Regions from separate parts of the Rhodoferax sp. XS2R6 genome, predicted to be linked through region 1. Evidence: predicted binding sites of a transcription regulator. Region 1 holds the regulator's gene; each other region holds the start of a gene.
The links. The regulator sigma-54, encoded in region 1, starts transcription at its own class of promoters, with help from an activator protein. The targets are predictions, from matches to a motif close to TGGCANGNAANCTGCTTT.
Positions count from the first base shown of each region.

Region 1 (7,624 bases):
TGCCAGACCCAAAGCCACGAGAGAGATCAGTTGTTTCATCAGTCGTCCTATCCAAAAGATGGCAGCGATGCCGCCGTTGCAGAAAAAACCCTAGCGATTACAAGCATATAACGAAAAGATGACGTGACCGTTGACGGACTGGCCCCCGGGCTTTCCCGGGGGACCCGTAAAATCGCGCCATGCTCACCGTCAAACACGATCTCCTGCAGGCGCTGGCCGCCTGCCTGGAACAACTCTCCCCCGGCTCGGGTGCCAAGGCTGCTTTTGAATCTCCCAAAGTGGCGGCCCATGGCGACCTGGCCACCACAGCGGCCATGCAACTGGCCAAGCCCCTGAAAATGAACCCGCGCCAGCTGGCCGAGACCCTGCGTGCCGACCTGCTGGCCACACCGGTCTATGCCCAATGGGTGCAAGACATTGAGATTGCCGGCCCGGGCTTTATCAATATCCGCCTCAAGCCCGCCGCCAAACAAGAAGTGGTGCGCGAGGTGCTGGGCCAGGGTGACCAATTTGGCTACCAGCCGGGCAACGGCCAGCGTGTGCTGGTCGAGTTCGTCTCGGCCAACCCCACGGGCCCGCTGCATGTGGGCCATGGCCGCCAGGCCGCGCTGGGCGATGCGATATGCAACCTGTTTGCCACCCAGGGCTACGCAGTGCACCGCGAGTTTTATTACAACGACGCCGGCGTGCAGATCCTGACCCTGGCCAACAGCACCCAGCTGCGCGCCAAGGGTTTCAAACCCGGTGACGATTGCTGGCCGGTCGACCCCGAGAACCCCGCCAGCAAGGCCTTCTACAACGGCGACTACATCCAGGACATTGCCAACGACTTTTTGGCCAAGGCCACCGTGCAGGCCGATGACCGCAGCTTCACCGCCAGCGGTGATGTGGACGACCTGGAGTCGATCCGCAACTTTGCCGTGGCCTACCTGCGCCGCGAGCAGGACAAAGATCTGCAGGCCTTCAACCTGAAGTTTGACGAGTACTACCTGGAGTCCAGCCTGTACACCAGCGGGCGCGTCGAGGCGGCTGTGAACAAGCTGGTTGCCAATGGCAAGACCTATGAGTTGGACGGCGCGTTGTGGCTCAAGTCCACCGACTATGGCGATGACAAGGACCGCGTGATGCGCAAGAAGGACGGTACATATACCTACTTCGTGCCCGACGTGGCCTACCACATCGCCAAGTGGGAGCGCGGCTTCACCAAGGTGGTGAACATCCAGGGCACCGACCACCACGGCACCATTGCCCGCGTGCGCGCCGGCCTGCAAGCAGCCGATGTGGGAATTCCCCAGGGCTACCCCGACTACGTGTTGCACACGATGGTGCGTGTGGTCAAGGGCGGTGAAGAGGTCAAGATCAGCAAGCGCGCGGGCAGCTATGTGACGCTGCGCGACCTGATTGAGTGGACCAGCAAGGACGCGGTGCGTTTCTTCCTGCTGAGCCGCAAGCCCGACACCGAGTACACCTTCGACGTGGACCTGGCCGTGGCCAAGAACAACGACAACCCGGTGTACTACGTGCAGTACGCGCATGCGCGCATCTGCTCGGTGTTGGCCAGCTGGGGCGGTGATGTGGACGGTCTCAAGGCCGTGGACCTGTCCGCACTGGACAGCCCGCAGGCCCAGGCCTTGATGCTGCTGCTGGCCAAGTACCCCGAGATGCTGACCGCCGCGGCCGAGGGCGAAGCCCCGCACGACGTGACCTTCTACCTGCGCGAACTGGCCGCCAGCTACCACAGCTACTACGATGCCGAGCGCATTCTGGTGGACGACGAAGCGGTGAAGCTGGCACGTCTGGCGTTGGTGGCCGCCACAGCCCGCGTATTGCACAATGGCTTGGCCGTGCTGGGCGTGAGTGCCCCGCAAAAAATGTGAGATTAAGTGAGAAAGCAGCACATGAAGTTTGAACGTGGCGGAACCATTGTGGGTTTCATCGTCGGTGTGGTGGTGGGCCTGGGGGCAGCCCTGGCGGTGGCGGTCTACGTTACCAAGGTGCCGGTGCCCTTTATGAACAAGAGCCAGAGCCGCAGCGCCGACCAGAATGAAGCTGAGGCGCAGAAGAACAAAAACTGGGACCCTAACGCCATCCTGTATGGCAAAAATCCTGCCCCCGCAGTGCCTCCGGCCACCACGCCAGCGTCTGCTGCGTCGGCCGCCAAAAACAAGGTCGAAGCAAAGACCGAGGCCAAAGTCGAACCCAAGGCCGATGCCAAAGCAGATGCCAAGGTCACCAAGCCCGATGCCAAGGGCGAGGTCAAGCCCGCCATGTCGGCAGACCCGCTGGGAGATCTGGCCAAGGCCAAAACCGCGGCGCCCGCAGAGGCCGATGCCTTTGTCTACTTTGTGCAGGTCGGAGCCTTCCAGAAGGCTGAAGACGCCGAGAGCCACCGCGCCAAGCTGTCCCTGAGCGGGATAGAAACCAAAATTTCCGAACGCGAACAATCGGGCCGTCCGGTGTTCCGGGTGCGCGTGGGACCTTTTGACAAGAAGGACGATGCGGACAAGGCCAAGGACAAAATGGACAAGGCTGGCATGGAGACCGCGTTGGTCCGGGTCCAGCGTTAAGCGCGGGCCCAACAGGAACTTTCTGGGTGGGGCTTTGTCCCACCAGCCTCTTTACAAGTGAGATGGACATGAAACGACGCGAATTCACGCAACTGACCACTGGTGCTGCCGTGGCCTCGGCCACTTTGTTGGGCACATCGGTACAAGCCCAAGCCAGCAAACCCAAGGCGGGAACCGATTACCAGGTGCTGGACCCACGTGCTCCTGTGGAAGCCAGCGCCGGCAAGATCGAAGTGGTGGAGTTCTTTTGGTACAACTGCCCGCACTGCAATGCGTTCGAGCCCACGCTGCAGGCCTGGATTGGCAAGTTGCCCAAAGACGTAGTGTTGCGCCGTGTGCCTGTTGCCTTTCAGGATAGCTTTGCACCGCAGCAGCGCCTGTATTTCACCCTCGAAGCCATGGGGCTGGTGGAAAAACTGCACGCCAAGGTGTTCGCCGCCATCCACGTGGAGAAGAAGAACCTTGCCAGCGGCGAGGCGATTCTGGAGTGGGTGGTCCAGCAGGGCGTGGACAAAGCCAAGTTTGTGCAGCAGTACAACTCCTTCACCGTGGTGACCAAGGTCACCAAGGCCACCCAGCTGCAAAACGCCTACAAGGTTGAGGGTGTCCCTGCCTTGGGCGTGGCCGGGCGCTACTACACCGATGGCTCCATGGCGGGCACTATGCCGCGTGCGCTGCAGGTGGTGGACGTGCTGGTGGCCGACGTGCGCGCCGGTCGCTAAGCCCCCGGGTTTTTACGCCGGGAATGGCGCCAGCCCGCAAGGGGCGGGGCTAGAATGGTTTGGCACCCATTCAACCTTTGTGGAGATTGTTCCCATGGCGCACCAGAAATTTCGGCTTGTCACCCGCAGTGACTTTGATGGCTTGGTGTGTGCGGTTCTGCTCAACGAGATGGACTTGATCGACGACATCAAGTTCGTCCACCCCAAGGACATGCAGGACGGCAAGGTGGAGGTGTCCGACCGCGACATCACCACCAACCTGCCCTATGTGCCCGGCGTGCATCTGGCCTTTGACCACCACGAGTCCGAGACGGTGCGCAACACCGGCGAACGCCCCAACCACATCATCCTGCCCGACGCCGACTCGGCCGCACGCGTGGTGTTTGATCACTACGGCGGCACCAACCGTTTCCCGGCGCGCTTCCACGACATGATGGAAGCGGTAGACAAGGGCGACTCGGCTCGCTTTAGCCACGATGAAATCATGGCTCCCACGGGTTGGGTGCTGCTGAACTACCTGATGGATTCACGCACGGGCCTGGGCCGCTTCCGTGAGTTCCGCGTCAGCAACTACCAGCTGATGATGGATTTGATCCAGTACTGCCGCCACCATGGCATCGAAAAAATCTTGCAACTGCCCGACGTGGTGGAGCGTGTGGAGCTGTATTTTGAGCACGCGGCCAAGGCCAAGGAGCAACTGCTGCGCTGCTCCACCGTGCAGGGCAACTTGTTGGTGCTGGACCTGCGCAACGAAGACACCATCTTTGCGGTGAACCGTTTTATGGTCTACGCGCTGTTCCCGCAGACCAATATCTCTATCCACGTGTTGTGGGGTTTGCAGAAGCAAAACACCGTATTTGCCACCGGCAAGTCCATCACCAACCGCACTTCCAAAACCAATATTGGCGAGCTCATGCTGGGCTACGGTGGGGGCGGCCATGCCAACGCGGGGACCTGCCAGGTCGAGAATGACCGCGCGGCCGAGGTGCTGCAGGCGCTGGTCAAAAAAATTAACGCCGACGGCTGAGTCAGCCAAGGCGCGAAATGCGCAAAGCGCTCGGTACAATGGCCGAAGCGCTTTTCGAGCAAGTTTCGTGCCTTTATGAAAAAAACTATTCTGTCGGTGTCCTTGGGGCTGGTCCTGTCCAGCGTGGCGGGGTACGCCTGGGCCGAAAAGGCCGACCGCAACAAGCCCATGAATGTGGAGGCCGATGCCCTGCGTTATGACGACTTGAAGCAGGTGAGCGTCTTTACCGGCAATGTGGTGCTGACCAAGGGCAGCATCGTCATCCGCGGCGCCCAGCTCGAAGTGCGCCAGGACCCCGATGGTTACCAGTTTGGCTTGGTAACCGGCTCGGCGGCCACCCCGGCGTTCTTTCGCCAGAAGCGTGATGGGCTGGACGAATTCATTGAAGGCGATGGCGAAACCATCGAATATGACGGTCGGGCCGACACCGTGCGCTTCATCAAAAAGGCCCAGCTGCGTCGCTTCCGCGGTGCCACGCTGGCTGATGAGGTGACCGGTGCGGCCATCTTGTATGAGAACCTCAGCGACAAGTTCACCGTAGACGGCGCACCCAAGAGTGCCACCGCGCCCGCGGGCCGTGTGCGCGCCATGCTGACACCCAAACCGGACGCCCCAGCACCCACCACCCCCCAATCCAGTCCTACCCTGCGTGCCACGCCGCAACTTGAGAAGGCCGCCCAGTGAGTGCGCCCATCCAAGAAGCCCCGGACACCAGCACCGGGCGGCTGGAAGCCCGGCATTTGCAAAAGTCCTATGGCAAACGCCAGGTGGTCAAGGACGTATCGCTGGCCGTGCGCACTGGCGAGGTGGTGGGCCTCTTGGGCCCCAACGGTGCGGGCAAGACCACCTCGTTCTACATGATCGTGGGCCTGCTGCGCGCCAGCGCGGGCGACATCACCATCGACGGTCAGTCCATCGAACACATGCCCATACACCGCCGCGCGCGCCTGGGATTGGGCTACCTGCCGCAAGAAGCCTCGATATTCCGTAAGCTGAATGTCGAAGACAACGTGCGTGCGGTGCTGGAACTGCAGCGCGACGAGGCGGGCAACCCGCTCAAGTCGACCGAGATTGAAGCGCGCCTGACCGCGCTGCTGCAAGACCTGCGCGTGGAACACCTGCGCGAGTCGCCCTCGCTGGCCCTGTCGGGCGGCGAGCGCCGCCGTGTGGAGATTGCGCGGGCGCTGGCCACGCGGCCGCGCTTCATCCTGCTGGACGAACCGTTTGCCGGTATCGACCCGATTGCGGTGATCGAAATTCAACGCATCATCAACTTCCTCAAGGGCCGTGGCATCGGCGTGCTCATCACCGACCACAACGTGCGCGAGACCCTGGGCATCTGCGACCACGCCTACATCATCAGCGACGGCCATGTGCTGGCGCAGGGCACCCCCTCCGAGATCGTGAACAACGCCGATGTGCGCCGTGTCTATCTCGGTGAGCATTTCAAAATGTGATGAAGCAAGGGCTGTCTTTACGCGTTTCCCAACACCTGGCGCTCACGCCCCAGTTGCAGCAGTCCATCCGTCTGCTGCAGCTCTCCACGCTCGAGCTCAGCCAGGAAGTGGAGCAGATGCTGGACGAGAACCCGTTTTTGGAGCTGACCGAGGACCGGGCCGAGCGCGAAGACTTTGGGCTGAATGCCGTGGATGCCACGGTCAGCGAAGGCGACCGCTTGTCCGAGAGCAGCGAGGTGGATTACGCACCCAGTGCGGTGGCGGACTACGCCACCTCGACCAGCACCAGCAGCAATGACGAAGAAGCCACGCCGCTGAGCAGCAGCGACGAACCCAACTGGGAAGGCGACGGCACCACCGAAATGACGCCCGACGATGGCGAGTGGGGCGTGGACGCCAAGGCCAACAACCTGGGTGATGACGAAGAGAAAGACGCCACCGAGCTGGCGCGCTCCACCGAATCGCTGCAGGCCTTTTTGCACCGCCAGGCCCTGAGCCTGCGCACCAATGCTACCGATGCGGCCGCGCTGCGCTTCCTGATCGAATCGCTCAACGACGATGGCTACTTGGAAGACCCTTTGGAAGAGCTGGCGCGCAGCCTGAGCCCTGGCGACGAAGAACAGCTGCAAGACCTGGTGCACCACTTCACGGTGGCGCTGGGCCTGCTGCACAGTCTGGAGCCCGTGGGCGTGGGCGCGCGTGACCTAGGCGAATGCCTGCGTTTGCAGATCAAGGCCTTGCTGGCCCAGGCCGAGGTGGATGGTGAAGACGAACGCGCCGAGCTGCTGCGGGTGGCGCTGGGCATTTGCAGCAAACCCATAGACCTGCTGGCCAGGCGTGACATCAAGCGCCTGGTGCAAATGGGCGTGGGCAGCGATGCGCTGGTGCGCGAAGCGATAGCGCTCATCGCGCGGCTGGAGCCCAAGCCCGGACGCCGCTTCATCGACGTGGAGCGCAACATCGTGGTGCCCGACGTACTGGTGGTGTCGATTGGCAAGGTCGGCGGCATGCCGAAGTTCCGCGTGCAGCTCAACCCCGAGGTGATGCCGCGCCTCAAGGTGCACGACATTTACGCCAACGTGCTGCGCAACCACCGCGGGGGGCGCGACGGTGCCGGCCACGCCGCCCTGCAGCAGCGCCTGCAGGAGGCGCGCTGGTTCATCAAAAACATTCAGCAGCGCTTTGACACCATCCTGCGCGTGAGCACGGCCATCGTGGAGCGGCAGAAAAACTTCTTCACCCACGGCGAGCTGGCCATGCGCCCGCTGGTGCTGCGCGAAATTGCCGACGAGCTGGGGCTACACGAGTCCACCATCAGCCGCGTGACCACGGCCAAGTACATGGCCACGCCGTTTGGTACCTTCGAGCTCAAGTACTTCTTTGGCTCTGGTTTGGGCACCGAGAGCGGCGGCAATGCCTCCAGCACCGCGGTGCGTGCGCTCATCAAACAGTTCATCGCCTCCGAGAGCGCCAAAAAGCCCTTGAGTGACAACCAGATCTCTGACATGCTCAAAGAGCAGGGCATCGAATGCGCCCGGCGCACCGTGGCCAAATACCGCGAGGGCCTGAAGATCGCCCCCGCCTCACTCCGCAAAGCGCTATGAACCAATTGACCCTTTTTCTCCCCTGCGCCGCTGGCGTGGAGGAGTACCTGTCGCCGGAGATTTTGCAAATCACCGGCTTGCCGCCCGGCTGCGTGACCAAGCAGCGCGGTGGTGTGGCGGTGCGCACCTCGTTTGCGCACGCCATGTTACTCAACCTGTACAGCCGCCTCTCGCAGCGCGTGCTGGTGCTGGTGTCGTACACCGAATACCGCAGCGAACAAGACCTGTACCGCGCCGGCCTGCAAGT
Region 1 covers NZ_JBWMAY010000006.1:23,351-30,974, reverse strand. The annotation lists gene AC097A_RS17370 (PsiF family protein) at 1-39, opposite strand, end outside; gene argS (arginine--tRNA ligase) at 180-1,877, shown strand; gene AC097A_RS17360 (SPOR domain-containing protein) at 1,899-2,567, shown strand; gene AC097A_RS17355 (thiol:disulfide interchange protein DsbA/DsbL) at 2,636-3,289, shown strand; gene AC097A_RS17350 (exopolyphosphatase) at 3,384-4,316, shown strand; gene lptA (lipopolysaccharide transport periplasmic protein LptA) at 4,392-5,000, shown strand; gene lptB (LPS export ABC transporter ATP-binding protein) at 4,997-5,773, shown strand; gene rpoN (RNA polymerase factor sigma-54) at 5,773-7,377, shown strand; gene AC097A_RS17330 (THUMP domain-containing class I SAM-dependent RNA methyltransferase) at 7,374-7,624, shown strand, end outside.

Region 2 (7,624 bases), on a different contig from region 1:
TTGCATGGCGCCGATGGTAAGGCGCCACCCCGCCGCCGCGCGTGAATTTTTTGGCGCCTGTGCCACCAAAAATTTGGCAGCAACCCGCCGCCGGACCGCCCCAAGGCGGGTTAGCCCCCTCGGGGGCAGCGACCCGCGCAGCGGTGGAGCGTGGGGGCTAGTCCACGAAGAAATTAACCGGCAAGCCGGGCACATCCACCCGCATGGAGAACACCGCACCCGACAGTGGCATCTGCGCCAGCTCGGCTGCACTGCGGCCGTGGCGGGCCGTGGTCACGTACAGGGTCTTGAGGTCTTCGCCGCCAAAACAGGGCATGGTGGGGCACTGCGCCGGCACCGGGATCTCAGCCAGAAGCGCACCGTCGGGGGCGAACTTGCAGATGCGCCGGCCTTCAAACATGGCGGCGTAGTAGTTGCCTTCTACATCCACGGCCGCACCATCGGGGCGGCCTGCGTAACTGGTGATCTCAAAGGTCCAGCCCGCAGGCTTGGGCGCACATTGCTGGAAGCTGCGTTGCCCATCCAGGGTATTGGTCTGCAGGTCGTAGTCCCAGGCGTGCACCACATGGTTGGGTGTGTCGGACCAGTAAATCGTCTGGTTGTCGGGGCTCCACGCCAGGCCGTTGCCAGTCAGGGCACCCGCCGCATGCTGCACCACCTCGGGCAGGCCACGGCGGCAGTCGATGCTGAACAGCGCCGCGACACGGCCAGCCTTGGGCTCGTCGATGGTGCCGACCCAAAAGCGGCCCAGCGCGTCGCACTTGCCGTCGTTGGCGCGCACCACTGCCGTGTCATAGGGCAACGCGACGATGGGCTCCAGCGCCCCGCCCCACTCGCGTGCGCGGAACACGCCGTGGCGCAGCGCCACCACGAGCCCACCCGACGCAGCGGGGGCAATACAACCGGGCTCGGTGGGCATGTCCCAGCGCTGTACCGTGCCCATGTACACATTGGCGCGCAGCAGGGCTTTGCCTGGAATGTCGACCCAATAGAGCTGTTGTTCGTGCGGGTGCCAGAAGGGCGACTCACCCAGTTCAAAGAGGTCTTGGCTCAAGGTTTGCCAGCTCATACGGTGCGCTCCACTTCAATACGCATCTCACACGAATAGGTTTGGCCCGCCTGCAGGATGACCACGCCCAAGTCCTCGGCACGCGCGCCTGTCTGGGTCATGAGGTTGAGCGCGTTGTTCACATGGCTGACCGGTTCCACAGCGATGTTGTCTCGCTCGGGATGGGTGTACACCACCAGGCGGCTCAGCGCGGACGAGACGCGCACGCGCATCACCGCATCCTGCAAGGTCAGTACGCCGCCCCAGCCGTCAAAACAATTGTCTACGGTGAGCGACTCCACGCTTTGCTGCAAGCCGGGGTGCGCCACGCGGTGCGTGGGCAGCTTGTCCGAGCCCATCTCCCAGCGGCCGGTGGCCGAGAACTGCACTTCGGTACCGGGGCGTTTGGGAAAGAAAGGGTGCCAGCCCAAGCCCACAGGCGCCGCCACAGGCGACTGGTTGGTGATGGAGAGCGACATCTCCAGCGCCCCGGCTTCCAGCTTGAAGGCCTGGGAGCAATCGAAATCAAACGGCCAGGCGGCATCGGCTCGGTGCTCCAGGGACAGCAACGCAAACGTATCGGACGACTCCAGCACCGCCCAGGGGCGCTGCCAGCCCACGCCGTGGATGGCATGCGGCTCGGGGTCAAAGTTGCGGACCAGCGGATGGCTGGTGCCTGCCCATTGCAGTTGGGCCTGTCCAATGCGGTTGGAAAACGGCACCAGCGGGTAACTGCCGGACTGGCGCACCGTCTGCATTTGCGCACCGGGCACGGAGCTCAATACGGGATCGGTCCCCAACCACAGGCCGGCAATGCTACCGCCCAATTCAGGTTTGATGTCGCACAGCAAATCGCCGTGGCGCAGGGTGAGTGTGGAAGTCATGGCGGGATTGTGCACCGCGAAGCGGCGAAAAAAGGCCCGGCGGGACCAAAGTCCGACCGGGCCAATGTCTCAAGAAGAATTGAAACTAGTTCGTAACCGAATCCTGGGGATTAACGGTTGTAGGCGGTTTCGCCATGGCTGGAGATGTCCAGACCTTCGCGCTCGTCTTCTTCGCTGACGCGCAGACCAATCACCAGGTCCACCAGCTTGAAGGCGATGAAGGAAACCACAGCAGACCACACGATGGTGACCAGCACGCCTTGGGTCTGGATCCAGACTTGGGTGCCGATGGAGTAGCCTTCGGCCACTGCGTTGGTCACGTAGTCGTACACGCCTGTGCCGCCCAGAGAAGGCGAAGCGAACACGCCAGTCAAAATGGCACCAACGATACCGCCGACGCCGTGCACACCGAACACGTCCAGGGAGTCATCGGCACCCAGCAGGCGCTTCAGACCGTTCACACCCCACAGGCAGGCAAAACCGCCCACCAGGCCGATGATGATGGCGCCCATGGGGCCCACAAAACCGCAAGCAGGCGTGATGGCAACCAGACCAGCCACGGCGCCGGAAGCAGCACCCAGCATGGAGGCTTTGCCACGGGTCAGGGCTTCACCGGTAATCCAGGCCAGGGTCGCAGCAGCGGTGGCCAACAAGGTGTTGATGAAGGCCAAGGCGGTCAGGCCGTTGGCTTCCAGGTTGGAGCCGGCGTTGAAGCCGAACCAGCCAAACCACAGCATGGCAGCGCCGACCATGGTCAATGTCAGGCTGTGAGGGGCCATGGCTTCTTTGCCGTAACCGATGCGCTTGCCCACCACGTAGGCACCAACCAAACCAGCAACCGCGGCGTTGATGTGCACCACGGTGCCACCAGCGAAGTCCAGTGCGCCCTTGGCCCACAAGAAACCAGCTGCGCCCACCACTTTTTCCAGCGAAGCAGCGTCAGAGATCGCGTCAGGGCCGGCCCAGTACCAGACCATGTGTGCCATGGGCAGGTAGCTGAAGGTGAACCACAACACGCTGAAAGCCAGCACGGCGGAGAACTTGATACGTTCGGCGAAGGCACCAACGATCAGTGCGCAGGTGATGGCGGCAAACGTTGCCTGGAAGGCCACGAATGTCAGTTCAGGAATGACCACGCCTTTGCTGAAGGTTGCTGCCACGGATTCCGTGGTTACGCCCTTGAGGAACAGCTTGTCCAGTGTGCCAATGAATGCACCGTCGCCACCGAAGGCCAGGGTGTAACCGTAGACAGCCCACAGGATGTAGATCAGTGCACTGACCACAAACACCTGCATCAGCACGGACAGCATGTTTTTGCTGCGCACCAAGCCGCCGTAGAACAGGGCCAGACCAGGCAATGTCATGAAGATCACCAAGGCGGTAGCCGTGGTCATCCAGGCGGTGTCACCTTTGTTAGGGACCAGGGGAGCCGCAGCGGGGGCGGCAGGCGCCGCTTCAGCCGCGGCGGGTGCCGGGGCAGCAGCAGGCGCCGCCGCATCAGCGGGGGCAGCAGCGGCCGGTGCGGCAGCCGCTGGGGCTTCGGCGGGTTTGGCGTCTTGGGCCAGCGCAATGGATCCGGCCGTCAGCAGGCTCAGGCCCAAGGCCAGGGAAGCAAGCAATTTTTTCATGTTGTGGGCTCTCTTTCTGGTTACAGCGCTTCTTTGCCGGTTTCGCCGGTACGAATGCGCACAACCTGTTCCAGGTTGTAGACAAAAATCTTGCCGTCGCCGATCTTGCCGGTGCGGGCTGCACCTTCGATGGCTTCGATCACGCGGTCCACCAAAGCGTCGTCAATCGCCGCTTCAATCTTCACCTTGGGCAAAAAGTCGACCACGTACTCTGCACCGCGGTACAGCTCTGTGTGGCCTTTTTGGCGACCAAAGCCTTTGACTTCGGTCACGGTAATCCCTTGCACACCAATGCCAGACAAGGCTTCTCGCACCTCATCGAGCTTGAACGGTTTGATAATGGCCGTTACGAGTTTCATGTGTTCACCTCAGCTTGATAACAGTTGAATACAGACACCGGGTCTGGCTGGTCTGCCTCTCCATACGTCTGGAGATACACCCAATAAAGCAGAAGGCATGCCAAGTTAAAAGCCCCTCAAATCCGCGGGGCCGCGCCCCAAACGGCGCGGACTGGAGTAACATACCTGTACATAAATACAGCATGCACAGCATTGGTGCAAACACACTGCATGCACTGTGATGCGGCGCACCGTTTTGGGAGTATGGGTCCATGAGCTTGTCTTTGGTGCAGGGGCGCGCCCTGCTGGGGCTAGACGCGGTGCAGGTCACGGTGGAGGTGCACCTGGCCAATGGCCTGCCCAGCTTCAGTCTGGTCGGTTTGGCCGATGTGGAGGTCAAAGAGGCGCGCGAACGGGTGCGTTGCGCCATCCAGAACAGCGGACTCGAATTTCCCCATAACAAGCGTATTACCGTCAATTTGGCCCCGGCAGACCTGCCCAAAGACTCCGGACGGCTGGATTTGCCAATTGCCTTGGGCATTCTGGCGGCCAGCGGCCAAATCGACGGAGCCGCCTTGGCCCAGTACGAGTTTGCCGGGGAGTTGTCCTTGTCCGGCGCGCTGCGGCCTGTGCGCGGCGCCCTGGCCATGGCGCTGGCTTTGCGCACCGCCCAGGTAAGCACCCGTTTGGTGCTTCCACCCGAGAGTGCGGAAGAAGCGGCGCTGGTGCCAGACTCCCATGTGGTGCGTGCGCGCCATCTGCTCGATGTGGTGCGCCACTTTGCCCCGCCCCCCACCGGCGATGCCCCCGCTGTGCCCGAAGACCCCGAGGGCTGGGTGCGCATCCAGGGGGCACCACCCGGCCTGCAGCTGCGTGGCCCCGACATGGCCGACGTGAAAGGCCAGGCCGGCGCCAAACGCGCGCTGGAAATTGCCGCCGCTGGCGGCCATTCATTGTTGTTGGTCGGTCCGCCGGGCTCGGGCAAGTCCATGCTGGCGCAGCGGTTTGCCGGGCTCTTGCCCGACATGGACACCAACGAGGCCCTGCAAAGCGCCGCCATTGGCAGCCTGTGCGGCCGTTTTGCCATGGAGCGCTGGGGCCAGCGCCCCACCTGCAGCCCGCACCACACGGCAAGCGCCGTAGCCCTGGTGGGTGGTGGTTCGCCGCCGCGGCCCGGTGAAATTTCGCTGGCCCATCACGGGGTCCTGTTTTTGGACGAACTGCCCGAATTTCCCAGAGCGGCGCTGGAAGCCCTGCGTGAACCGCTGGAGACCGGCAGCATCACCATCGCCCGCGCGGCTCGGCGGGCCGAGTTCCCCGCGCGTTTTCAGCTAATTGCCGCCATGAACCCCTGTCCCTGCGGCTACCAGGGCTCACCCAGCCACAGCTGCCGCTGCACGCCCGACCAGGTGCACCGCTACCAGGCCAAACTCAGCGGCCCGCTGATGGACCGCATCGACCTGCACATCGAGGTGCCCGCCCTGCCCGCCCACGAGCTGCTGGGCAGTCCGGCTGGCGAGTCGACCGACCGCATTCGCGCCCGCTGCAGCGACGCACGCCAACGCGCGGTGGCACGCCAGGGCGTCCCCAACCAGGCCCTGACCGGCCAAGCCATCGACACCCACACCCAGCTGGATGCCGCGGCCAGCAAATTTCTGCAGGCTGCGGCGGCCCAACTGGGCTGGTCGGCCCGCAGCACCCACCGCACGCTGAAGATTGCCCGCACCATTGCCGACCTGGCGGGTGCCGAAGGCACGGGCCTGGCCCATGTGGCCGAGGCCATGCAGTACCGCCGGGTATTACGTGCGAGCAGCTAACCGGGCCCTGCAATTGCTATCTTATTGGTAGCTTTTTGCGCAGTATCGACGGGCGCTAGAGGCCTATTTGGCTTGCATTTTGTGCCGCGCCAGAATTTTGGCGTACGTGCCGTTCTTCTGGATGCGGGCCAGGCCGCTATTGAAACGCTCCAGCCACTGCTGCGCCTGCGGCAGCTGGCGCGAGATGATGAGGTACAACTCCACCGGGTACTCCAGCCCCAAGGTCAGTGGCTTGAAACGCAGTCCCTCGCGGCGCAGGTCGCGGGTCACAAACTCGGCCACCGTTTCGCTGCTCCACACCGCCTGCACCCGCCCACGCTGCAGCATCTGAAAACAGTTGAGCATGTCTGGTGGACGCTCCACGCGGGCTTGCTGACTCTCGATAAAAGGGGCCACACGCGCCATGTTGTAGCCCTGCGGTATACAAATGGCCTTGCCAGCCCAGTCCATGTTGGTGTCGGTATCCGAGGGCACAAAAATACGCACCACGTCGGGATACAGGGGCTGGGAGAACCAGAAGTCGCGCTGGCGCTCTTCGTTCTTGACGTAGGGGAAGGTGGCGGTGTGCAGACCGTTGCGGGTTTCCATATAACCGCGCTGCCAAGGCATGAACCGCAGCTGGGCGGCAACACCCTGCTCCTTGAACGCCGCCATCACGACTTCAGACAAGACCCCCATGGCAGGGGCCTCTTCGCTGGAAAACGGTGGGTAGTCACCCGTCACCAGTTCGACGCTGGCGGTTTGGGCCTGCACTGGCAGCGCCAGGCCCAAGGCAGTGGCACAGAGCGCAAGAAACCGGGCCCCGGCAAACAGGCAATGGCGCATCACAAACCTCACGGTCGGTCGGTCAACGGTACTCCCTGTTGGCGCAAGTATGCCAGTACCTCGCGGCTCACAGGGCCGACGGCGCGGGCTTTGTCGGCCATCTCGGCCGCGGGTCCGGTTTGACCCAACGCGGCCAATGACACCGCCGCCCCCAGAAGCCAACGCTGCTCGCTGGGGCGCGATTGCAAGGCCGTGGTGTAGGCCTGCACACTGTCCTGGTGGCGGCCCAGACGTTGGGCCGCATTGGCCCGCAGCGCCCATAACTCAGGCTGGTTGGCCAGCAAAGGCTCCAGGCGCAACAACATGTCCCACACCGCGGCGGGCCGGCCCTCGGCCAGCTCCATGCGGGCGAGTTCACGGACCATGGGTACCAGCGTATTGGCAATACCGCCACCCTGGTTGCTGCGCTCTGCCGTCGCCACCGCCTCCTGCAGGGTGCTGATGGCGGTGTCGCGAGAGCCACTCGCCCACAAGGCTTGGGCTTGGGCCAGCGCCTCTCGCCCGGCCTGCTGTTGGCGTGCACCCGCAGGCACAGCCTCCGCCACAGGCAGCGGGGGCTTGGCTGGCATCTGGGCAGCCACAGGGGCGACGGGGGTGGGTGGCACTATGGCACTGGCGCTCGCCACCGCCGCTTTGGCCGCAGAAGCTGCGGGCAGGGCCACCGGTGTTGCCTGCGGCAGCGCGGAGGACGGGTTGGACAAGGTCGCATCCATGCGCAAGCCCACACTGAGTGGCGCCTTGGCAGAGGCTGGTGCGGCAGGCAAAGGTGGTACGGTGCTCACGGGCGCAGGCGCAGGCATCGGGGAGGCAAGTGCAGCGGGCTCCGGTGCGGGGGCCACAGGCTCCACTACAGGAGCAACAGCAGGAGCCGGGCTAGGCGCTTGAACGACAGGTGCGGGCGCGGACGGTGCGGCCGGGAGCTGCTGCTGAAAACTCCACCAAACCAAGCCGCCAGCCAACATGGTAGCCACAGGCAACAACGCGGTGGCCCAGCGCAGGGCGGGTGAGCGGCGACGCACCGTGGGCGGTGTGGCCACGCTGGTGGTGTCACGGCGCAACAGATCGGCAGCGCCTGCGGCCGGGG
Region 2 covers NZ_JBWMAY010000005.1:80,709-88,332, forward strand. The annotation lists gene glcE (glycolate oxidase subunit GlcE) at 1-6, opposite strand, end outside; gene AC097A_RS16415 (SMP-30/gluconolactonase/LRE family protein) at 158-1,069, opposite strand; gene AC097A_RS16420 (aldose 1-epimerase) at 1,066-1,932, opposite strand; gene AC097A_RS16425 (ammonium transporter) at 2,043-3,560, opposite strand; gene glnK (P-II family nitrogen regulator) at 3,581-3,919, opposite strand; gene AC097A_RS16435 (YifB family Mg chelatase-like AAA ATPase) at 4,171-5,715, shown strand; gene AC097A_RS16440 (substrate-binding periplasmic protein) at 5,779-6,540, opposite strand; gene AC097A_RS16445 (tetratricopeptide repeat protein) at 6,549-7,624, opposite strand, start outside.
Region 2: the regulator sigma-54 is predicted to act here: its motif matches at 4,005-4,022, upstream of glnK (P-II family nitrogen regulator).

Region 3 (7,624 bases), on a different contig from region 1:
CCACCCGCCGTTAGGTGGAGCCCAGTGCATGACCGTTGCCGGTCTCGCAGGGATTAATGCAATGTCTGTGCCAGCTTGTTGTTGCTGTGGTGTGCTATGAATTTAGGAGCTGCTTGCGCAATGACTACGGGCGCTAGAGGCCTATTTCATTAAAAAATGGATGTGGCGCACCGGTTTTGTGCACTGCACCAAAGCAGGAAAATGCCCCAGGGGCAGGCGCCTACGCCGTAGTTTGGGGCGGGTACCCGGCGTGACTAGCCGCGGTGTTCGGTGCGGCGATCTGCGCGGCTGCGCTGCACCAGGATGTGGACCAGCAGGGCCGCAGCGGCAGAGGTGGCCAGCACCGGCGAGGCCATGACGACCCGAGCCAGTCCGTCCAGCACGTGCACGCTGACCTGCTGCGCATAGTGCGTTAGCGCCACTACGTCGTGGGGTTCCACATTTTTCACATCGTCGGGCAACACTTGCACTTCGGGCCAGCCGCTGCGAAAGCGGATCTTGGCAAAGATGCCGTCGGCCACCGCCACCAGGGACAACACGCCCAACGGTTTCATCAGGTGCAGGATGAGTGTGCTCCGTACCGTTACGGGTGCGGTTTCGTAGATTTTCCCCACCAGTTGCGACACCATGCGCTCCTGCACAGCACCGGGCGCAGCGTCGTACACCTCGGCGGCCAGTTGTTCAATGGGGATTTCGTGTGACATAGTGTTCAGCATAGTCCTCGAATGTTCCCCATGTGTTAACCAGGCGTAACCAGTTGTGTGCCTCTGTCAGGACAACAGGTCGGCCACATCCAGCATGCGCTGGGCCACTTCCACAATCTTGAGGTTTTTGTCCATGGCCGTTTTGCGCAGCTTGGCGTAGGCGGCTTCTTCGCTGAGCTGCTGGCGCTGCATCAGCAGGGCCTTGGCGCGGTCAATCACCTTGCGGTCTTGCAGGGCGGCGGAGAGTTCATGCAGTTCACTGCGGGTGTTGGCCAGCTCCTGGCGCAAGGCCTGTTCATGCTGGAAGCGGGCCATGGCCACATCCAGAATCGGGCGGATGCGCTCGGCCTGCAGGCCCGCCACGATGTAGGCCGACACACCGGCTGCCACTGCGGCACGCGCGTTGCCGCTGTCGTTGTCGTTGGTGAACATGACGATGGGGCGGCGCTCGTCGCGCGTGGCCATCACCACGTGCTCCAGCGCGTCACGCGCGTCGCTTTCGGCGTCCACAATGATCATGTCCGGCTGCAGCTGGGCCAGGCGCTCGGTCAGGTAGACGTCGGCGGGCAGCGAGGCCACCAGGTTGAAACCGTTTTCCAGCAACCCGATACGCAGGCTGCGCGAGCGTTCGGCCTGGTCCAGCGCGTGGGTGTCCTGCGGGTCGTCGACCTGCAAGTCTGAGTTGATCACGACGATGCGAAGCGGCTCGGTCATATGGGCATCATGGCATGCAAAAGTCGCGCCAGTCTGCGTTGCGGCGCACCAGTCTAGTGCGCAAGGCTGCGGTTTTAGGGGGGTGAAGGGCCCATCCTCTAAACTCGGCGGCTCTGAAGGAAACAAGCAATGCTGGTGTTGGGAATCGAGTCCTCGTGTGACGAAACAGGCGTGGCCATGGTGCAGTCGCAGGGCAGCGCCGTGCCCACACTGCTGGCCCACGCGCTGCACAGCCAGATCGAGATGCACCAGGCCTATGGCGGCGTGGTGCCCGAGCTGGCCAGCCGCGACCACATACGCCGCGTGCTGCCGCTGACCCAGCAGGTGCTGAATGAGAGCGGCCACAGCCTGCAAGACGTGGATGTGGTGGCTTACACCCGCGGCCCTGGTTTGGCCGGTGCCTTGCTGGTGGGTGCCGGTGTGGCCTGCGCCCTGGGCGCGGCGCTGGACAAGCCCGTGCTGGGCGTGCACCACCTGGAAGGGCATTTGCTGTCCCCATTCCTAAGTGCAGATCCCCCCGAATTCCCGTTTGTGGCCTTACTGGTGTCTGGCGGCCACACCCAGCTCATGCGTGTGGACGGCGTGGGCCGCTACGAGCTGCTGGGCGAAACCATTGACGATGCGGCGGGCGAGGCTTTTGACAAATCCGCCAAGCTCATGGGCCTGGCCTACCCCGGCGGGCCGCTGCTGTCCAAGCTGGCGGAGGAGGGCAGCCCCACGGCCTACCAGCTGCCGCGGCCGCTGCTGCACAGCGGCAACCTGGACTTTTCATTTGCTGGCCTGAAAACGGCGGTGCTGGTGCAAAGCCAACGTATGGTGGCTGCGGGTGCAGTCAGCGTGTTCGACGCATTGCCGCACCAGCAGCAGGCCGATTTGGCGGCGTCTACGCAGGCGGCGATTGTGGAGGTGCTGTTGAAAAAATCGATGGCAGCCATCAAACAAACCGGCTTGAAGCGCCTGGTGGTGGCGGGTGGCGTGGGCGCCAACCGCAAGCTGCGCGAGCTGCTGAATGCCGAGTGCGCCAAGCGCGGTGTGCGCGTGCACTACCCCGAGCTGCACCTGTGCACCGACAACGGCGCCATGATTGCCATGGCCGCCGCCATGCGGCTGCAAAGTGGCTTGCAACAGGCCAGCAAGACCTACGCGTTCGACGTCAAGCCCCGCTGGCCCCTGCATTTACTGTAAAACTAGCCTCTAGCCTACGTGGAATAAGCGCCAGCAGCTATTGAATTGATAGCTGCTGGCGGTCGGGCTTTACTGGATGGTCAGTTCGGTGGCGTTGTTCACCGGCACTTTTTTGGCCAGCTTCAGGGTCAGCACACCGTTTTCCAGCTTGGCTTCGCTCAGTGCGCTGTCCACGTCCTGGGGCAGTTCGTAAGCAGCGCGGTAGCGGCGGGGGGCGTCTTCCTTGCTCTGGATGCGAACGACCGCACCTTCGATGGCAATGCTCAGCTGCTCCTTGGCAATGCCGGGCATGTCCAGCGTCAGGGTGAACGAGGTTTCGTCCTGCTTGTAGGCGCCGGCGCTTTGGCGGGCCGAGAACAAGGTGTCATCGATGAAACGCTCGACGGAACGGCCTGCGTGGGCATAAGCGGGGCGGCGCACGGCGGACTGGAAAGCGGAAGGTGCAGAGGCAAAAAACATGGTGTGACTCCTAGTACACTGCGCGGCTCTCACAGCGATCGCCGCATGTTCCCAAGCTGAGCGCTTTCCCTCTCATTTCAAGAGAAATTTCCCATGTTTATTCTTTCCCGCCAGGTCTTGAAATTGGGCGCAGCAGCGCTATTTGCGTCCACTTTGTCGCTCGCCAGCGCCTTCGCCCAAACCCCCTCGGCGATCAAAATTGCCATCATTGAAGGCTTTAGCGGCGCCAACGCCAGCGGTGGTGAAGCCGGGTTCCGCAACTTCGTCTGGGCGGTGGAGCGTGTGAATGCCCGCGGTGGCGTGAAGCTGCCCGCCGGCGCGGGCGGCAACCAGCTGTTGCAGCTGGAGCGTTTTGACAGCAAGGGCCAGACCGAAGAGGCGCTGTCGGCACTGCGTTCGGCCATCGACGGCGGTGCGCGCGTCATCCTGCAGGGCAATTCCTCGGGTGTGGCGGCTTCGCTGATCGACGCCATCAACAAACACAACGAACGTGACCCGGCGCGCCGCGTGTTGTTCCTCAACTACGCCGCCGTGCTGCCCGAGCTGACGAACGAGAAGTGCAGCTTCTGGCATTTCCGCTTTGACGCCCACTCCGACATGCGCATGGCCGCACTCATGGATGTGCTCAAGGACGACAAGGCACTCAAAAGTGTTTACATCATTGGCCAGGACTACAGCTTCGGCCAGGCCGTGGGTCGCGAGGCCAAACGCCAGCTGGGCGTGTTGCGCCCCGACGTGCAGGTGGTGGGCGACGAGCTGCACCCCCTGGGCCGCGTGAAAGACTTTTTGCCCTATGCCACCAAGATCAAGGCCAGCGGCGCCGGTGCCGTGATCACGGGCAACTTTGGCAATGACCTGAGCCTGCTCATCAAAGCGGCCAAGGACGTGGGTTTTGACGGCAAGTTCTACACCTTCTACGGCAACGCGCTTGGCGCCCCGGCCGCCATTGGCGATGCGGGCATTGGCAAGGTGGTGGCCGTGGCCGACTGGCTGCCCAATGTGCAGACCGCCGCCAGCGAGGCGTTTTACAAGTCCTTCCGCGTGCGCTACCCCAAGCCCGAAGACGACTATGTCCACATGCGCATGCAGTTGTTGGTGGAAGCGCTGGCCCAAAGCCTGGAGGCCGCCGGCAAGCAGGGTGGGGTGGGCGCCAATGGCGCTATCGATATGGTAGCTTTCGCCGCACAACTGGAGCGGGCTAACGTCACTTTTAGTGGTCAAACGGGCACCATGCGCGCGGCCGACCACCAATTCCAGCAAACACTGGTGGTGGGCACGATGGAGCGCCAGGGCACGCCCGGCGTCAAATTTGACGTGGAAGGTTCGGGTTACGGATTTCGCGTGGTGAAAACTGTGCCCGCGGCGGCGGCCGAGCAGGCCAGCAGCTGCAAGATGGTGCGTCCCTGACGCGACCGGGTTATAATCGAGCGGCTTTGCATTCGGCAGGGCGCACGCCAAGCGCAGTTCCAGCACTTGGCGCAAGTTGTACAAACCGGGACGGCGCCTCTGGTGCAGTCCCAAAATCTTAGGAAAACACATGATTGCATCTAGCATCAAAGCCGCTGTTGTCAAAGACAACGCCCGTCAAGCTGGCGATACCGGCAGCCCCGAAGTCCAAGTGGCTTTGCTGACTGCCCGTATCAACGAACTGACCCCCCACTTCAAGACCCACGCCAAAGACCACCACGGTCGCCGCGGTCTGCTGCGCATGGTTTCCCGTCGCCGCAAGCTGTTGGACTACCTGAAGAGCAAAGACGCTGACCGTTATGTTGCTCTGATCGCCAAGCTGGGTCTGCGTAAGTAATCGGTCCCACGAATGTGAAGCGCCTGAGTTAGGTCACTAGCTCAGGCGTTTTTTACTTCGGAGACGGCAAAAACAGAGCGAAGCTGTGTCATTCCAAAGTAATTCCAGTCAGAACTGGAGTTTTTCTGGAATGGCATCGTGGACTGTGATGTTGGCTCCGGGCTCGGGTGAGGTGGCCCAAACCTCCCAAACATGACCCCTAACTCACAGGAGATAAGACATGAGTATTTTCAACAAAGTTACCAAGACCTTCCAATGGGGCCAACACACGGTCACCATGGAAACCGGCGAAATCGCTCGCCAGTCCACCGGCGCTGTGCTGCTGGACATGGACGGTACCGTGGTGCTGGCCACTGTGGTTGCCAAGACTGAAGGCAAGCCCGGTCAAGACTTCTTTCCCCTGACGGTCGACTACCTGGAAAAGTCCTACGCCGCTGGCAAGATCCCCGGCAGCTTCTTCAAGCGCGAAGGCCGCCCCAGCGAGTTTGAAACGCTGACATCCCGCCTGATCGACCGCCCGATCCGCCCCCTGTTCCCCGAAGGTTTCTTTAACGAAGTGCACGTGGTGATCCACACTGTCTCGTTGAACCCTGAAGTCGATGCCGACATCGCTGCGATGATCGCTGTGTCTGCTGCCTTGTCCGTGTCCGGCGTGCCGTTCAATGGCCCTATTGGTGCAGCCCGCGTGGGTTACGTCAACGGCGAATACGTGTTGAACCCCGGCCAGACCGCACGCAAAGATTCCATCATGGATCTGGTCGTTGCTGGTACCGAAGCCGCTGTGCTGATGGTCGAGTCCGAAGCCCAACAACTGTCCGAAGAAATCATGCTCGGCGCCGTGGTGTTCGGTCACGAACAAGGTGCGATTGCCATCAACGCGATCCACGAGCTGGTGCGCGACGCTGGCAAGCCCGTGTGGGACTGGAAAGCCCCTGCCAAGGACGAAGCCCTGATCGCCAAGATCGACGGCCTGGCCAAGGACAAGCTGGTTGCTGCCTACCAAATCCGCAACAAACAAGCCCGTACCCAAGCCTGCCGCGCTGCTTATTCCGAAGTCATGGCTGCCCTGAAGGCCGACGGCGCTGCATTTGACAGCGTGGCGGTGGAAGGTCTGTTGTTCGACATCGAAGCCAAGATCGTGCGCAGCCAGATTCTGGCCGGCGAGCCCCGTATCGACGGCCGCGACACCCGCACCGTGCGCGCCATTGAAATCCGCAACGGAGTGCTGCCCCGCACCCACGGTTCCGCCCTGTTCACACGCGGCGAAACCCAGGCTCTGGTGATTGCCACCCTGGGTACCGAGCGCGATGCCCAGCGTATCGACGCTCTGAGCGGTGATTACGAAGACCGCTTCATGCTGCACTACAACATGCCTCCGTTCGCCACCGGCGAAACCGGTCGCGTGGGCACGCCCAAGCGCCGCGAAATCGGCCACGGCCGTCTGGCCAAGCGCGCACTGGTTGCCGTGTTGCCAACGAAAGAAGAGTTCCCCTACACCATGCGTGTGGTGTCGGAAATCACCGAATCCAACGGATCCTCGTCGATGGCTTCCGTCTGCGGCGGCTGCCTGTCGCTGATGGACGCTGGCGTGCCTTTGAAGGCGCACGTGGCCGGTATCGCCATGGGTCTGATCAAGGACGACAACCGCTTTGCCGTGTTGACCGACATCCTGGGTGACGAAGATCACCTGGGCGATATGGACTTCAAGGTGGCCGGTACCACCAACGGTATCACTGCGCTGCAGATGGACATCAAGATCCAGGGCATCACCAAGGAAATCATGCAAGTCGCGTTGGCCCAGGCCAAGGAAGCACGTATGCACATCCTGGGTGAAATGCAAAGCGCCATGGCCGAAGCCAAGACCGAAGTGTCCAACTTCGCACCACGTCTGTTCACGATGAAGATCAACCCCGAGAAGATCCGTGATGTGATCGGCAAGGGCGGTTCCGTGATCCGCGCGCTGACCGAAGAAACCGGCACGCAAATCAACATCGACGAAGACGGCACCATCACCATCGCGTCGGCTGATCCCGCCAAGGCCGAAGAAGCCAAGCGCCGCATCGAGCAGATCACCGCTGAAGTCGAAATCGGCAAGGTCTACGAAGGCCCTATCACCAAGATTCTGGACTTCGGTGCTTTGGTCAACCTGTTGCCTGGCAAGGACGGCCTGCTGCACATCAGCCAGATCGCCCACGAGCGCGTCGAGAAGGTGACGGACTACCTGTCCGAAGGCCAGATCGTCAAGGTCAAGGTCATGGAAACCGATGAAAAGGGCCGAATCAAGCTGTCCATGAAAGCACTGCTGGACCGCCCCGCCCAAAACGGCGAGCACGGTTAATCCACCTTGCTATTGAATTGGTAGCTGCTCGCGCAATAAGCACGGGGGCTGCCAGTCGATTTGGCTATGAAAGCTGTCGAAATCTCGTCCTTCGGTCCGCCCGACGTTTTGCGTCTGGTGGACCGTCCTGCGCCGGTTGCAGGTGTGGGGGAGGTGTGCATTCGCGTGGCGGCCAGTGGCATCAATCGGCCTGATGTGCTGCAGCGGGCCGGGCACTACCCGGCGCCCGCAGGCGCGTCCGACCTCCCGGGGCTGGAAGTGGCGGGCACCATTGTGTCGGGCGATGCCGAAGCCATGCAGGCTGCCGGCTTCCAGTTGGGGGGCCGCGTGTGCGCCCTGGTGGCCGGTGGCGGTTATGCCGAGTTTTGTGTGGCGCCTGTGGGCCAGTGTCTGCCGGTGCCCGCAGGGTGGAGTGACGTG
Region 3 covers NZ_JBWMAY010000002.1:118,186-125,809, forward strand. The annotation lists gene AC097A_RS07085 (hypothetical protein) at 255-704, opposite strand; gene AC097A_RS07090 (ANTAR domain-containing response regulator) at 771-1,418, opposite strand; gene tsaD (tRNA (adenosine(37)-N6)-threonylcarbamoyltransferase complex transferase subunit TsaD) at 1,548-2,603, shown strand; gene AC097A_RS07100 (Hsp20/alpha crystallin family protein) at 2,673-3,062, opposite strand; gene AC097A_RS07105 (branched-chain amino acid ABC transporter substrate-binding protein) at 3,156-4,469, shown strand; gene rpsO (30S ribosomal protein S15) at 4,600-4,866, shown strand; gene pnp (polyribonucleotide nucleotidyltransferase) at 5,087-7,204, shown strand; gene AC097A_RS07120 (NAD(P)H-quinone oxidoreductase) at 7,271-7,624, shown strand, end outside.
Region 3: the regulator sigma-54 is predicted to act here: its motif matches at 1,432-1,449, upstream of AC097A_RS07090 (ANTAR domain-containing response regulator).